One region of the Bacillus nitratireducens genome, then DNA from elsewhere that is predicted to be linked to it. Evidence: riboswitches for the same ligand, from Rfam matches in the RefSeq annotation. Region 1 holds a riboswitch; each other region holds the start of a gene.

Region 1 (3,541 bases):
TCTGGTTGATAATACAAACCAACTGTCACTTTCCCTGCTGCCGCTAGCGTTAATGGATCAGTCGGATTAGAAGGGAATTTAATATTCACCTTTACTCCTTCTTCTTTAAAGTATCCTTTTTCAATTGCCGTATAAATAAAGCTATGTACCGCATTTGGGTACCAATCAAGCATTACTGTTATTTCTTTTTCTGTTTTATTCTTATCTGATGCTGAATTACTCGAACATCCTGCAATCATTGCAACTAATAATGTAAACACAAAGATGCGTTTTAATAATTTCATGAATGTTTCCTCCAACTAATAAATTTCTTTTCTAATATGGAAATAAGTATGACGAAGAAAATAGCTAATAATGATAACAATACAATGGGTGCAAATACACCAGCTCCGTCTAACTGCGTCATCATTCTTTTACTGAAATATCCAAGCCCAGCTTGTGCACCGAGCCATTCTCCAATTGCTGCCCCTATCACACTAAGCGGAACTGCAATTTTTAACGCTGAGAAAAAGTAAGGAAGAGCAGATGGCAACTTTAGCTTTAGAAAAATATCTTTTTTCGTTGCACCATACGTAACTAAGAGCTCCTCCCACTCTTTCTTCGTACTACGCAGTCCATCATACGTATTGACCGCAATTGGGAAAAACGTAATTAAAACTGTGACAACAACCTTACTCCAAATGGTATATCCAAACCATAAAACAAATAGGGGCGCAAGTGCTGTAATCGGGATGGTTTGTGAAGCTATTAATAATGGGTAAAATGCTCTTTCCATCCACGTACTCGCATTCATTAACATTGCTAGCCCCACACCTAATACGATAGAAATAGCAACACCTATTAAAACGACGTATAACGTTGCCGGTAAATGAACCGTAAATAATATGTCTTTTAGTTTCCATATCTTCATTACAATTGCAGAAGGTGATGGCAAAATGTACATCTCATCTACAATTCTTGCTCCTACTTCCCACATAACGAGTAAAATACTAGAAAGTGTAAGAGCAGGAACTAATTCTTTCAAACGGTTCATCATACAAGTACCTGCCTTTGTAACATACTAAGGAGCTCATCTTTAAGCGCCAATACTTCAGGCCTATATAAATCCTTTCTTGTTCGGTTACGATCAAGCGGTACAATTCGCTCAGTTAAAGTTGCTATCGGTTGATTTTCTACAACGAAAATTCGATTAGAAAGAAACAATGCTTCTTCAACATCATGAGTGATAAATAAAATTGTTTTTTCCCACTCTTTCCATTGTTCAAACAACCATTCTTGCAAAGATGCCTTCGTTAAAGCGTCCAATGCGCTAAACGGTTCATCTAACAATAATATCTCCCCGCCCGTTAATAAAGTTCGGATAAAAGATACACGTTGTCTCATACCACCAGATAAATCTTTCGGATATTTCGCCTCGTATCCTTGTAACCCAAATTTATGTAACAGTTCTTTCGCTTTTACTTGCGCTTCTTTTTTCTGCACACCTTGGCACTCTAGCGGCAGGGCAGCATTCTCAATAATCGTCCTCCACGGCAAGAGCATATCTTTTTGGGGCATATACCCTACAGGGTGGCTCTTTGTTTCTGTCAGCTCTATCTGTCCAGTACTTGCTTCTTCTAAACCTGTAATAAGGCGAAATAAAGTACTTTTCCCGCATCCACTCGGTCCGATAATACTTACAAACTCTTTATCTTGTATAGAAGCATTTAATTCATTGATGATTGGTTTCTCATCATAATGAAAAGAAACATTATGAAACTGTAGTATGTTCTTGCTCCTCAAATCCCCACATCTCCTTACGATAGGACATATCCCAGAATAAATATTCAAATCGACTGGAATATAGGAAAATCTCCTCTAATCGATCTAGCTCTTTTTCAGACTTTCCAACTGCCATTTCATTTAATAAATCTATTAACCAAATACAAAGGTTACCGTATTCTTCAGAACTATATCCTTGAATCCACTCACCAAAGAACTCATGATCTCTTGCTCCAGGAATATCATTTAAACGCTTTCCAATCTCCCAGTAGCTCCACATACACGGAAGAAGTGCTGCTATTAATTCCGCAAGTGTGCCATTTTGAGATACAGACATCATGTAATTTGTATAAGCTAAATTTTTAGCAGATGGTTTTGCTGACTCTATCTCCTCTATAGAAATTCCAAGTCTTTTTGCATACTGTTTATGGATCGTCATTTCTCCATTTAATATTCCATCAATTTGTTCAGCAAATTTCCCCATTACTTGTGGATTTGTTGCCTTTACAACACCGATGGCATATAGCTTTGCATAATCTAACAAATATAAATAATCTTGAATAATATAATACTGAAACTTATCTTTTTCTAACGTGCCATCCCCCATACCTACTACAAACGGATGATTATGACTCATCTCCCAAACTGGTTGTACAGTTTCTAATAATCTATCGCAAAATTTCATTTCTATTTCCCCTTCCGATATATGTATCTAAATAAAAAACCACTTCTATATAAGAAGTGGTTACAGCAAATAAAATTATACATTTATTCGTTGTCCACTTCCCTTCGCTAGTATTACCTAGATCAGGTCTGTAAGGGTTAAGGATTATTCCTCTCTCAGCACATCAAGCACCCCTAGTGGTTTCAATATGAAATTTTCAAATAAAAAAGCCCCGTTTCTATACGCAAAGAAACGGGGACTCATTGTTAGTGTCCGAATTGCTTCCCTACGCTAGCATAATCTAGATCAGGTAATGAAAAGGATCAAAGGCTTACGGCCTACTCTCAGCTGGCAACACCAGCTCTCCTAGCAAACTATAAAATTATCACTGTCAGTATAACACTGTAATAAGACATCATCAACTGTTTTAATTTTCTTAATTATCCATTAAATATTAATGTGTTTAACAAATATAAATGCGATCCCACAAATGATATATACAATGTTTATTTACGAACCTCTCTTCTAACATTATTTTTATTGATTTCATATTACATTTATGTGAATACGACCAATATATTATATCTTTATACTATAATAAAATTACAACTATACAACTAGAGGAGGTCTTTATTACATGAATATGAAAGCTACAGCTTTAACAGCCACTACTATCGCAATTGCTTCTTTACTTCCTTCTATGGGAGAATCCAATATACAAACAGCTGCTGCTAAGCAACCATCTAAAGTAAAAACTGGATATGTAAAAATTGACAACGTTGCACTACATCAAAATAACCATGCAGACAGTGCAATAATTGACAACATTCGATTTAATAGCCCGGTTACTATTCTTGAGACAACTCAAGATTGGTATAAAGTATCTGTTAACAACAAAACAGGCTACATAAAAAAAGATGCAATTCTATTCAAAAAAAATGTTCAATCAAAGAATCAATATATCGTAAATGCAAACGCATTAAACGTTCGCTCTGAACCTAATACAGAGTCTTCTATTCTAGATATATTACCAAATGGTCAATTCATTACCATTCAAGGTGAACAAGGGGATTGGTACAAAATATTACATAACGGTCAAATTGGATACGTACAAAA
Region 2 (3,541 bases), on a different contig from region 1:
CAGACAGCAGAACAGGTTTCCTTATCTTCGCAAGAATTGTCAGTGAGTACGAAAGAGAATAGCATGGCAGTCCAAGGAATCGTAAGTTCTATAGTTGAGTTAAGGGCTGGCGTTCAATCACAAGAAACTTCAGTACCAAAGTATTTAGGTATTGTATATGAAATGGAAGATAGGATGGAAGAGATAACTAATACTGCAAAACAAATGGCGAAAGAGTCTGAAGGTACGAAGCATCATTCAATAAAAGAAAATGGTGTTATTGAACAAATCATTAATCAAATGAGTTTAATCCAAAATGCAGTACAAGATTTATCTTCTATCATTTACTCGTTAGAAACAAGGTCAAAAGAAATAAGTGACATTGTAACTGTAATTACAGGTATTTCAAATCAAACGAACTTACTAGCTTTAAATGCTTCCATTGAAGCATCACGTGCTGGGGCAGCTGGGCGAGGATTTGCAGTTGTTGCCGATGAAGTTCGTAAATTAGCAGAGAAAACGGAAGCATCAGCAAAAGACATAGCTAAATTAATAGGGGAAACGCAAGTTGAAACGGAAGAAGCTGTTGTTTCAATACAAAAAGCTTCAAAAGAAGTAGAATCCGGAATTAAACTTTTTCAAAGTAGTGGTGCTTTCTTTGAAAAAATTTCAAAATCAGCACAATCTGTTACAAATCAAGTTAGAGTTGTTTCTAGCAATTCAAGTGATATATTGCAAAATAGCCAAAATATTGTTCGTGTTGTAAATGAACTATCACTTATTGCAAATACGTATGCAAATAGTAGTAATAATATTGAAGAAAGTATGAAAGAACAGGAAATGTCTGTACAAGATATTGCTGAATTAGCCAGTTCTTTAAGCTGGCTTTCACAGGAGTTACAAGAGTTAATAGGGGAATTCAAAAGTTAAATGAAATGATTATACGTGCTTTTATTTGTTCAATAAAATGAATCATGCTACAATGAAAACGAATTAAGAACCGGGGAGCCAATTGGCTGAGAGGATGTAAGTATACATCGACCCTCAACCTGATCTGGATAATGCCAGCGTAGGGAGTTACTTTAAAGTGATGTAGCATAAGTTATTATAGAATAACTTGTATACAAGGCTTTCCTACATGATAGGAAAGCCTTTTCTTTTTTTGAAAACATATTTTGTAAGGGGGATTTTATTATGTCACAACAAGTTACAATTTCATTTTCAGTAGTACCACAAGCGAAGAACAAAGATGTGTATTCCGTTGTTGATAAAGCAATTGAAGTTGTACAACAGTCGGGAGTTCGTTATGAAGTAGGAGCAATGGAAACAACGCTGGAAGGAGAATTAGATGTACTTCTTAACGTCATTAAACGCGCGCAACAAGCTTGCGTCGATGCTGGAGCAGAAGAAGTAATCACTTCTATTAAAATTCACTATCGTCCAAGTACGGGCGTAACGATTGACGAAAAAGTTTGGAAGTACCGTGATGAATATGCAAAACCAGAAGCGATCTAAAATAATTACAACAATTTGGCTTATCCTTCTCATTGCTATATGGGAAGGATCTGTTTCATTATTTAAAATTGAGCCGTGGATTTTACCGAAGCCGTCTGCAATTGTGCAAGAGTTAATTGGAATGAAAGATTTACTATTACCGAATACAGTGCAAACGTTACAGGAAGTAATAATTGGGTTGTTTTTTGCAATTATACTTGGGACAAGTATTGCTATCATTATGGATGTTATCCCTTTATTTCGGATTTTAATGAATCCGTTGCTTGTTATTTCGCAAACAATTCCCATCGTTGTGCTCGCTCCATTATTTATTATTTGGTTTGGGTATGGAATGTTGCCAAAAGTAATGGTTGTTATTCTTGTTTGTTTCTTCCCAATTGCGCTTAGCATTTTAGAAGGTTTCCAAACGGTAGATAAAAATATGCTGAAGTTGTTACAAACGATGAAGGCGACAAAGTGGCAAATTTATCAGAAAGTAAAATTTCCAGCAGTGCTCCCGTACTTTTTCTCAGGTTTAAAAATAGCTGTTACATATAGTGTGATGGGAGCGATTATTGGGGAATGGCTTGGTGCCAGTGAAGGATTAGGGGTTATGCTTACAAGAGCAACAAAATCCTTTTTAACGGCTCGAGTATTTGGTGTTGCAGCGATTATCGTCATGGTGACATTATGCCTGTACTTTATTGTTGAATTTATGGCAAGAATAACAGCACCATGGATATACAGAAAGGGCGGCAGAAAATGAAAAAAGGTTTAAAAATTATATTAGCTGCATTATTAGCAGTTGGTGTTGCAGGATGTAATCCGGCGAAGAAAGAAGAAAGTTCAAGTAAAGATAAAAAAGTAAAAGTCGTTTTAGATTGGTTTCCAAATACGAATCATACTGGCTTATATGTAGCGCAAACGAAAGATTATTACAAAAAGCAAGGGCTTGATGTAGAAATTATCCAGCCTGGTGATAATGTGACGGCAGAGCAGATGATTGCTTCTGGGAAAGCAGACTTTGCGATAAGTGCACAAGAAAATGTAACATTAGCTCGTGTTGAAGGAATCCCAGTTGTTTCTGTTGGTGCAATTATTCAGCATAATACCTCTGCTTTTGCATCGCTAAAAAAAGATAATATGACGTTACCGAAGGATTTTGAAGGTAAACGTTATGGCGGCTGGGGAGGACCGGCAGAAGAAGCGACGTTAAAAACGATTATGGAGAAACATCAAGCTGATTTTAATAAAGTCGAAAAAATTATTCTTGGACAAACAGACTTCTTCAAATCGATCGGTCGTGATGCAGATTTCGAATGGATTTATTACGGATGGGATGGAATTGAAGCGAAGCGTCAAGGAAAAGAGTTAAATACGATTATGGTGAAAGACTTAGATCCAGCGCTTGATTTCTATAGTCCTGTTATTATTACAAGTGAAAAACATACAAAGCAAGATAAAGACTTTGTGAAAAAGTTTATGACTGCAACGACAGAAGGTTATGATTTTGCAATTAAAGAACCGAAAGAAGCTGCGGATATTTTAATTAAAGCTGTTCCAGATGTGAATAAAGAATTAGTGCAAGAAAGTCAAAAGTGGTTAAGTACAAAGTATCAAGATGATGCAAAAGCGTGGGGAGTACAGAAGGAAGAAGTTTGGACGAATTACATGAATTTCTTATATGACAACAAAGTTATTAAAAAGAAAATCGATGTAAAAGATGCCTTTACAAATGAATTCCTTCCAAGTGAAAAATGAGTGGATTACAAATAAAAGATATTGTAAAAGCTTTCGATGGAAAGAATGTATTAGCAAAGATTAGTGCTTCTATACAGGAGGGGGAATTCGTCTCTTTTGTAGGTCCAAGTGGTTGTGGAAAAAGCACTTTGTTAAATATGATCGCGAGTGTTGAAGAGCCAACGAGTGGAGAGGTATTTTATAACGAGGAACATGTGAAAAAACAAGATGTTGTAAGTTATATGCCGCAACAAGATTTATTACTACCGTGGCGATCGGCTTTGCAAAATATAGTACTTCCATTGGAAATCGAAGGGAAGCCTAAAAA
Region 3 (3,541 bases), on a different contig from region 1:
ATATATATATGCGATGGCTTCTTTACAGCCTGTAGATGAGGCTGTACAAATGGTGCAAGATTATTACATCTATATTGTTGCATTTGTAGTCATTCTAATTTTTCTAGCTTCGTTTTATTACTCAAAACAAATTGCAAAACCGCTACTAAAAATAAATGATACAACGAAGAAAATAGCTCATTTGGATTTCACAGAAAAAATTCCGATTACTTCAAAAGATGAAATTGGTGATTTATCGCAAAATATTAATACATTATCTAATAAACTACATTCACATATTGGACAGTTAGAACAAGATATTGAAAAAGAAAGAAAGTTAGAAAACACAAGGAAAGAATTTATTGCGGGTGTATCGCATGAACTAAAAACGCCGCTGAGTATTATGAAAAGCTGTATTTCTATTTTAAAAGATGGGGTAGCTGAACATAAGAAAGACTACTATTTTCAGGCGATGGAAAAAGAAGTAGACAAGATGGATATACTAATTTTGGATATGCTTGAATTAGCTAAATTTGAGTCTGGCACATATAACATGAAGATGGATTCTTTCTATATCGATGGAGTGATTGAAGAAATATGTGAACAGCTTTCAGCGGAGATAGAGAAAAAAGAACTGAGTGTGCACAAACATATATGTCCAGCAGAAGTGATTGGGAATCAAAATAGAATTGAACAAGTAATTGTGAATTTTATTACGAATGCAATACGTTATACACCAAAAAAAGAAGATATTATTATTTCCACAATAGACGGGAAGGATCATATAAAAGTATGTATTGAAAATAAAGGTGCTCACATTGAAGAAGAACAATTAGATAAAATTTGGGATCGTTTTTATCGCGTGGATGCGGCAAGGAAACGCTCACAAGGTGGAACAGGGCTTGGTCTTGCAATTTCAAAGAATATTTTAGAATTGCACGATGCTGAATATGGGGTGAAGAATACCGAAGGTGGTGTGTTATTTTACTTCTATTTACCGAAAAAAGCGTAGACAATACTATCTACGCTTTTTTAATTTATTTTCATATTATCTTTACCTAATCTTTATTTTGGAGCAGTATAATTTGAATAGAAAATGAGGTTATGTAAGGAGTCGATGAACCGTGCATAGCAATTGGCTAAGTATAATGGTATTTATTTTCTTTTGTGCATTTATTGTATTTTTAATTGATATTACGATATGAAAAAAAAGAGCGCTAATTAAGCGCCCTTTTTTTGTGTATTCATTTGATAAGCACCGATGCTTTTGAATAAGCGTGGTGAAGTTGTAAATAAAAGAATTAGTAATACAGTACATAGTATGAAAGAACCGATCATGGTACTGCCGTTTACAATTAATGAATATAGCACAGCTGATTGTCCTTTCGGTGCATATTGTCCCCAGAAAATAATACCAGCGATAAAATGACAGAAATAGCGTGCAAAGCTACCGACAAATGTTGCAATGATAATGTAAACGAGTGCTTTTTTTCCTTTGTTTTGTTTTGGTTTATCTTTTCGACTACCAAAACTTGAATGCTCTGCATTACTGTTGTCTGAGGCAAGTGCTTTTTGAATTGGACGATAGAATAAACCAGCAAAGCCGATAAAGGCAAAGGCAATGAAGTACTCAATGAATGCTTGAACTGGTGTTAGAATGTAAGCATCGCCTACGACAATTTGTAAAAGCCCCCAAATTAAGCCTCCTAAGAAAGCCCTTTTGAAGCCCCAGCGGTATGCGATAATAAAAATAGGAATCATAGCAAATGAGATGGAACCGCCTGTTGGAAGTTTAATTGATAATGGTAGAATGTCGATAATCAAGGCGAAGGCTGCAAGAATAGCAGATTCGATCATCGCTTGTAAATTGGTGTTACGCATGTTGTCTCCCCCTATATCCAAGTTGCACAAAAAAGAACATTATCATAGGAGGATACGAAATACGTAAATAAAAAAAGAGGTGTGTATTTCGGACGTTTGCACAATTCCTGCGTTAGCATTAACTAACAGGTTCAAAGGGTCGGAACGAATTGTTCCCTCTCAGCGGTAAGGCTCCCCCTGTGATAACGAGATTCTTTATTTGCTATTGTTCATTGTAAGCGAAATGGATGAGAATGGCAAATGAATACCGTATGACAATTATTGAAATAGAATTGTAGCGAAATGTTAATAAATATGAAGCAAAAGGGTATAGTCCAATTGAAATAGAGTATGATATAATTTTTTTGAAAATAATTATCATTCTCTTCTGAGGGGGAAGGTTATGAGCTTAGTAGATATTAAAATTGGTGAGAAAGTGTTAGTAAAAAGTATTCAGTCTTTAGATCAGTTATTAAAGCGTAGACTAGCTGCTTTCGGTCTTGCGGAAGGAAGCGAACTTCGCTTGAAACAGAAAGCGATGTTTAAAGGTCCTTGTACATTGGAGTGTCGTGGACAGTTAATTAGTATTCGTCATTGTGACGCGAAAATGATAAAGGTGGAATTAGCGTGAATAAGGTTGCTTTGCTAGGGAATCCGAATACAGGGAAAACATCATTATTTAATGCACTTACTGGTTCTTATGAGTATGTAGGGAACTGGAGCGGTGTAACAGTAGAAAAGAAGGTTGGTAAATTAAAAGATAAGCAAGGAACATTAATTGATTTACCAGGCGTGTATGATTTGAATCCAGTTTCACGCGATGAAGGTGTTGTTACGAATTTTCTACTCACAGACGAATTTCATCATATGTTAAATATAGTGGATTCTTCGCAATTCGAGCGAAATATGCATTTAACATTGCAATTACTTGAATTTGGTAAGCCCGTTTCAATTGGTTTAAATATGGTTGATGTGGCAAAGCAAAGAGGAATTGTGATTAATGTAAAACGGTTATCAGAAATATTAGGTGTAACAGTCGTTCCTGTCATCGCAAGAACCGGAAAAGGCTGTGAAGAATTACTTACTACTCTTCATGAAGAGAAACAAAAAGAGAAAAAGCCATTCATTATTTCATATGGTGTACAAATGGATGAAGGAATTGGAGAGGTAATCGCTCTTTTAGAGAAAGCGAATTATGAGCATCCAAGATGGTTAGCCCTACAATTTTTAAGCAACAACGAAGTAGTAGAAAAAGAAATGAAAGCATTACCAATTTATAAGGAACTTATAGCCATTCGATCTCGTTTAGATGGAAAACTTGATTGTACGTTAGAGGAGCACATTTACAAGACTCGTGAAGCGTATATTGAAAAGTTAAAAACAAATGTTATGCAACATGAGAAAGAAGGAAAAATTCCTTTTTCGGAAAAAATCGATAAGTTAATTACACATAAAATTTTAGGACTTCCAATCTTTTTAGCAGTTATGTTTTTTATTTTTCAGGTTACGTTTACGTGGATTGGTACACCTTTATCGGATATGCTGGATGGATTTTTTGGCGGACAACTTACTGATTGGGTTACAGCTGGGCTCACAAGTGTTGGCGCTTCTGACTTTATTCAAGCACTCGTTACAGAAGGTATCATTGCCGGCGTTGGTGCGGTATTAGTATTCGTTCCACAAATCTTTGCACTATTCTTTT
Region 4 (3,541 bases), on a different contig from region 1:
TCCTTCAATCATAACTTGCACATCATGTTTCCAAGCAATTTTCGTCAATTCACCAAGTGTTTCAAGCTCAGAGAATTGCGCTTCGTCATTTGCATCTGCAATCGAACCTGGACGTAATCCATCTCCAAGAGAGAACGAAACATCGTACTGCTTCATAATTTCACAAATCTCTTCAAAATGAGTATATAAGAAGTTTTCTTTATGATGGAATAAACACCACTGCGCCATAATCGAACCACCACGCGAAACAATACCTGTCGTACGCTTTGCAGTAATTGGAATGTAGCGAAGTAATACACCAGCGTGAATCGTAAAGTAATCAACGCCTTGCTCCGCTTGCTCAATTAACGTATCACGATACACTTCCCACGTTAAATCCTCTGCAATTCCGTTTACTTTTTCAAGCGCTTGATAAATAGGCACAGTGCCAACTGGTACAGGAGCATTACGAATAATCCACTCACGTGTTGTATGAATGTTTTTACCTGTAGATAAATCCATAATCGTATCTGCACCCCAGCGAGTCGCCCACGTCATCTTCTCTACTTCTTCTGCAATAGAAGAAGATACGGCAGAGTTTCCGATATTCGCATTTACCTTCACATGGAAATTACGTCCGATAATCATCGGTTCTGCTTCCGGATGGTTAATATTCGCTGGTAAAATCGCACGACCTTCCGCGATTTCCTTACGAACAAATTCAGGCTCTACCCCTTCACGAATCGCAACATATTCCATCTCAGACGTAATAACGCCATTACGTGCATAATGCATTTGCGTAACGTTTGCACCTTGCTTTGCTCTAAGCGGCTGGCGATCCATTTGCGGGAAAACAGGTGTATGTTTCGAAGCCACTTTCACACCGTCATCCTCTGGTTTCACTTCACGTCCTTCGTATCCTTCTACATCTCTGCGCTCAACAATCCAAGAATGACGCGGCGTTGGAATCCCCTTTTCCAGCTCCACTTTATACGCAGGATCCGTATAAGGACCGCTCGTATCATACACACGGATTGGTGGATTTGGGACACCGTTCGTTTCGCTTTGTGCAATCTCGCGCATCGGTACTTTCATACCTTCACGTGGTCCATCCACATATACTTTCTTACTTCCTGGTAAACTCGATTTCAATTCAATTTGCTCAGCTGAAACAGATTGTTTCATAACTTTTGTTGCCCCCCTGTACGTGACAAGGACGAGATATGGCCAGCGTATGCCAAAATAAAAAGAGCCAGGTCCATAAAAAAACAAGGACCTGGCTCATAAAGACATAATTATGTAAAGCCGTTAACTTCCCTACGCTGGTACGAGCCAGATCAGGTCCAAAGGGTTAAGAAGTTCACGCGCTTCTCTCTCAGCCTACGCATACGTTAGGCACCCCTAGTTTATCACTGATTTAATTTTCAATACTTTCCCATCATACACGATAATCTGAAAAATGCAAAGTTTATTTCTTTTGTTGTTTATCCCGCATTAACGGGCAGTAAGACCCCCACCTCAAAATTCAGCGAAAACAAAGAAGTTAGGTGGGGCTCAACTAATAATCAGTGGGGGATGAACAAAACCCCCACTGATTAAAGTTTCACTTTATGGAATCATCCACGTTAAATAATATGCTTGAACATACGTCATAATACCAACAATAATTACGAAGAACAAACTATGCTTCACTGTAAAGCGGAATAAATCTGATTCTTTTCCAGCAAGACCAACTGCCGCACAAGCGATCGCAATCGATTGCGGAGAAATCATTTTACCTGTTACACCGCCCGTTGTATTTGCTGCAACGAGAAGCACTTCAGATACACCGACTTGCTGCGCTGTAATTGCTTGTAAATTCGAGAACAGTGCATTCGCTGACGTATCTGATCCTGTTAAGAATACACCGATCCAGCCTAGGAATGGTGAGAAGAACGGGAATAGTCCACCAGTTCCTGCAAGTGCTAACGCTAATGTAGAAGATAAACCAGAATAATTTGCGATAAATGCGAATCCTAATACGAATCCGATAGATAGAATTGGCATTTTTAGTTCGTTTAACGTTTCTTTAAATGTTACTACTGCATCTTTTGCACTCATTTTCAAAATAAAGATAGAAATGATACAAGCAATTAAAATTGCTGTTCCCGTCGCTGATAAAATATCTAATTTTAAGATTGCTTCATAAGGCGTCGGTTTATTTACAATTGGCTCTGCTTTCATTACTAAATTGTGCAAGCCTGGAACTTCAAATTTAAATACGAGAATTTCTAAAGCGCCGCCCGGAGCGAATAACGCTTTAAAGAAACTCTGGCTCCAGATGACTACCATCACAGTCAAAATAATGAACGGAGACCATGCTTTTACTACTTTTCCTACCGTTAGTTTCGGCATAGATGTCGTTGTCGTCGCCGCGGCTACTTCACTATTCGCTTCTTTAGATTGATAAATTTCTTTCGGCTGCCAAACTTTTAAGAATAGAGATAAACTCACTAAACTTACAAGTGCTGACGTAATATCAGGAAGTTCTGGTCCTAAAAATGTCGCTGTAATAAACTGTGTAATTGCAAATGAACTACCCGCTACAAATAGAGCAGGCCATGTTTGTCTTACCCCTTTAAATCCATCCATTAAAAATACGATAAAGAACGGAACAAATAATGATAAGAACGGTAATTGATGTCCAGCCATTTGCCCGATTTTATGCGGATCAATACCAGTTACTTGTCCAGCTACTGTAATCGGAATCCCCATCGCTCCGAATGCTACTGGTGCAGTATTTGCGATTAGACAAAGACCAGCCGCATATAAAGGATTTAAGCCAAGACCTGCAAGAAGCGCTGCCGTAATCGCTACTGGTGCACCAAATCCTGCTGCTCCTTCTAAAAATGCTCCAAATGAAAAACCGATTAAAATAACAAGTAAACGATGGTCATTCGTAATTGATAATACAGATGCACGAATAACATCAAATTGACCTGTTTTCACAGAAATTTTATATAAAAATACTGACATAATAATAATCCATGCAATTGGCCATAATCCGTATAAGAAACCGTATCCCGTCGCTGCCATTGCCATTGTGAATGGCATTTTATATGCAAATAACGCCACCAAAATTGTAAGTACAACTGTAATAAATCCTGCCACATACCCCTTCATGCGGAAAACTGCTAAAGCTAAGAAAAAAAAGATAATCGGAATAAGTGCGACCGCTGCAGAAATCCAAATGTTCCCGAACGGATCATAAACTTGTGTCCATGTGTTCATTGTTCTCTCCCCCTCAATAATCCCCTTTTAAATAAACATAACCCCATCAATAGACTATCAGGTCATCATACCTTTAAACCTAAAATAAAAAAACGTTCGAGAAAACGTTTTCATTAATTTTATCACAACAATTTTCATTTAAAAAGATTTTTTTGAAAATTTTATTATTTAAAATAGAAATCTTACAAAAGAGTCACATTCTTGTAATGTTAATCGATAGGAAGCTCGCCAAATTTACTACATACTAAAGGTATAAACAACGGACATTACTTATGAGGTGATATATATGAAC

Evidence for each region. Region 1 has a riboswitch for thiamine pyrophosphate ahead of tenA (thiaminase II). Riboswitches for the same ligand answer to the same signal wherever they lie in the genome.
Region 2: linked by a shared signal. The riboswitch ahead of Q3V31_RS23970 (MTH1187 family thiamine-binding protein) and the one ahead of tenA (thiaminase II) in region 1 are both predicted to bind thiamine pyrophosphate.
Region 3: linked by a shared signal. The riboswitch ahead of thiT (energy-coupled thiamine transporter ThiT) and the one ahead of tenA (thiaminase II) in region 1 are both predicted to bind thiamine pyrophosphate.
Region 4: linked by a shared signal. The riboswitch ahead of thiC (phosphomethylpyrimidine synthase ThiC) and the one ahead of tenA (thiaminase II) in region 1 are both predicted to bind thiamine pyrophosphate.

What each region holds. Positions count from the first base shown of each region.
Region 1 covers NZ_JAUMJO010000006.1:260,766-264,306, forward strand. Annotated here, with positions in the region: gene Q3V31_RS23275 (ABC transporter substrate-binding protein) at 1-284, opposite strand, end outside; gene Q3V31_RS23280 (ABC transporter permease) at 281-1,033, opposite strand; gene Q3V31_RS23285 (ABC transporter ATP-binding protein) at 1,033-1,782, opposite strand; gene tenA (thiaminase II) at 1,751-2,446, opposite strand; TPP riboswitch at 2,529-2,631, opposite strand; TPP riboswitch at 2,692-2,803, opposite strand; gene Q3V31_RS23295 (SH3 domain-containing protein) at 3,063-3,541, shown strand, end outside.
Region 2 covers NZ_JAUMJO010000007.1:132,459-135,999, forward strand. Annotated here, with positions in the region: gene Q3V31_RS23965 (methyl-accepting chemotaxis protein) at 1-909, shown strand, start outside; TPP riboswitch at 971-1,072, shown strand; gene Q3V31_RS23970 (MTH1187 family thiamine-binding protein) at 1,174-1,494, shown strand; gene Q3V31_RS23975 (ABC transporter permease) at 1,466-2,239, shown strand; gene Q3V31_RS23980 (ABC transporter substrate-binding protein) at 2,236-3,234, shown strand; gene Q3V31_RS23985 (ABC transporter ATP-binding protein) at 3,231-3,541, shown strand, end outside.
Region 3 covers NZ_JAUMJO010000003.1:70,424-73,964, forward strand. Annotated here, with positions in the region: gene Q3V31_RS12180 (sensor histidine kinase) at 1-991, shown strand, start outside; gene thiT (energy-coupled thiamine transporter ThiT) at 1,201-1,860, opposite strand; TPP riboswitch at 1,947-2,048, opposite strand; gene Q3V31_RS12190 (FeoA family protein) at 2,243-2,470, shown strand; gene feoB (ferrous iron transport protein B) at 2,467-3,541, shown strand, end outside.
Region 4 covers NZ_JAUMJO010000005.1:323,063-326,603, reverse strand. Annotated here, with positions in the region: gene thiC (phosphomethylpyrimidine synthase ThiC) at 1-1,164, opposite strand, end outside; TPP riboswitch at 1,277-1,392, opposite strand; gene lldP (L-lactate permease) at 1,588-3,249, opposite strand; gene Q3V31_RS20430 (magnetosome magnetite crystal formation protein family) at 3,536-3,541, shown strand, end outside.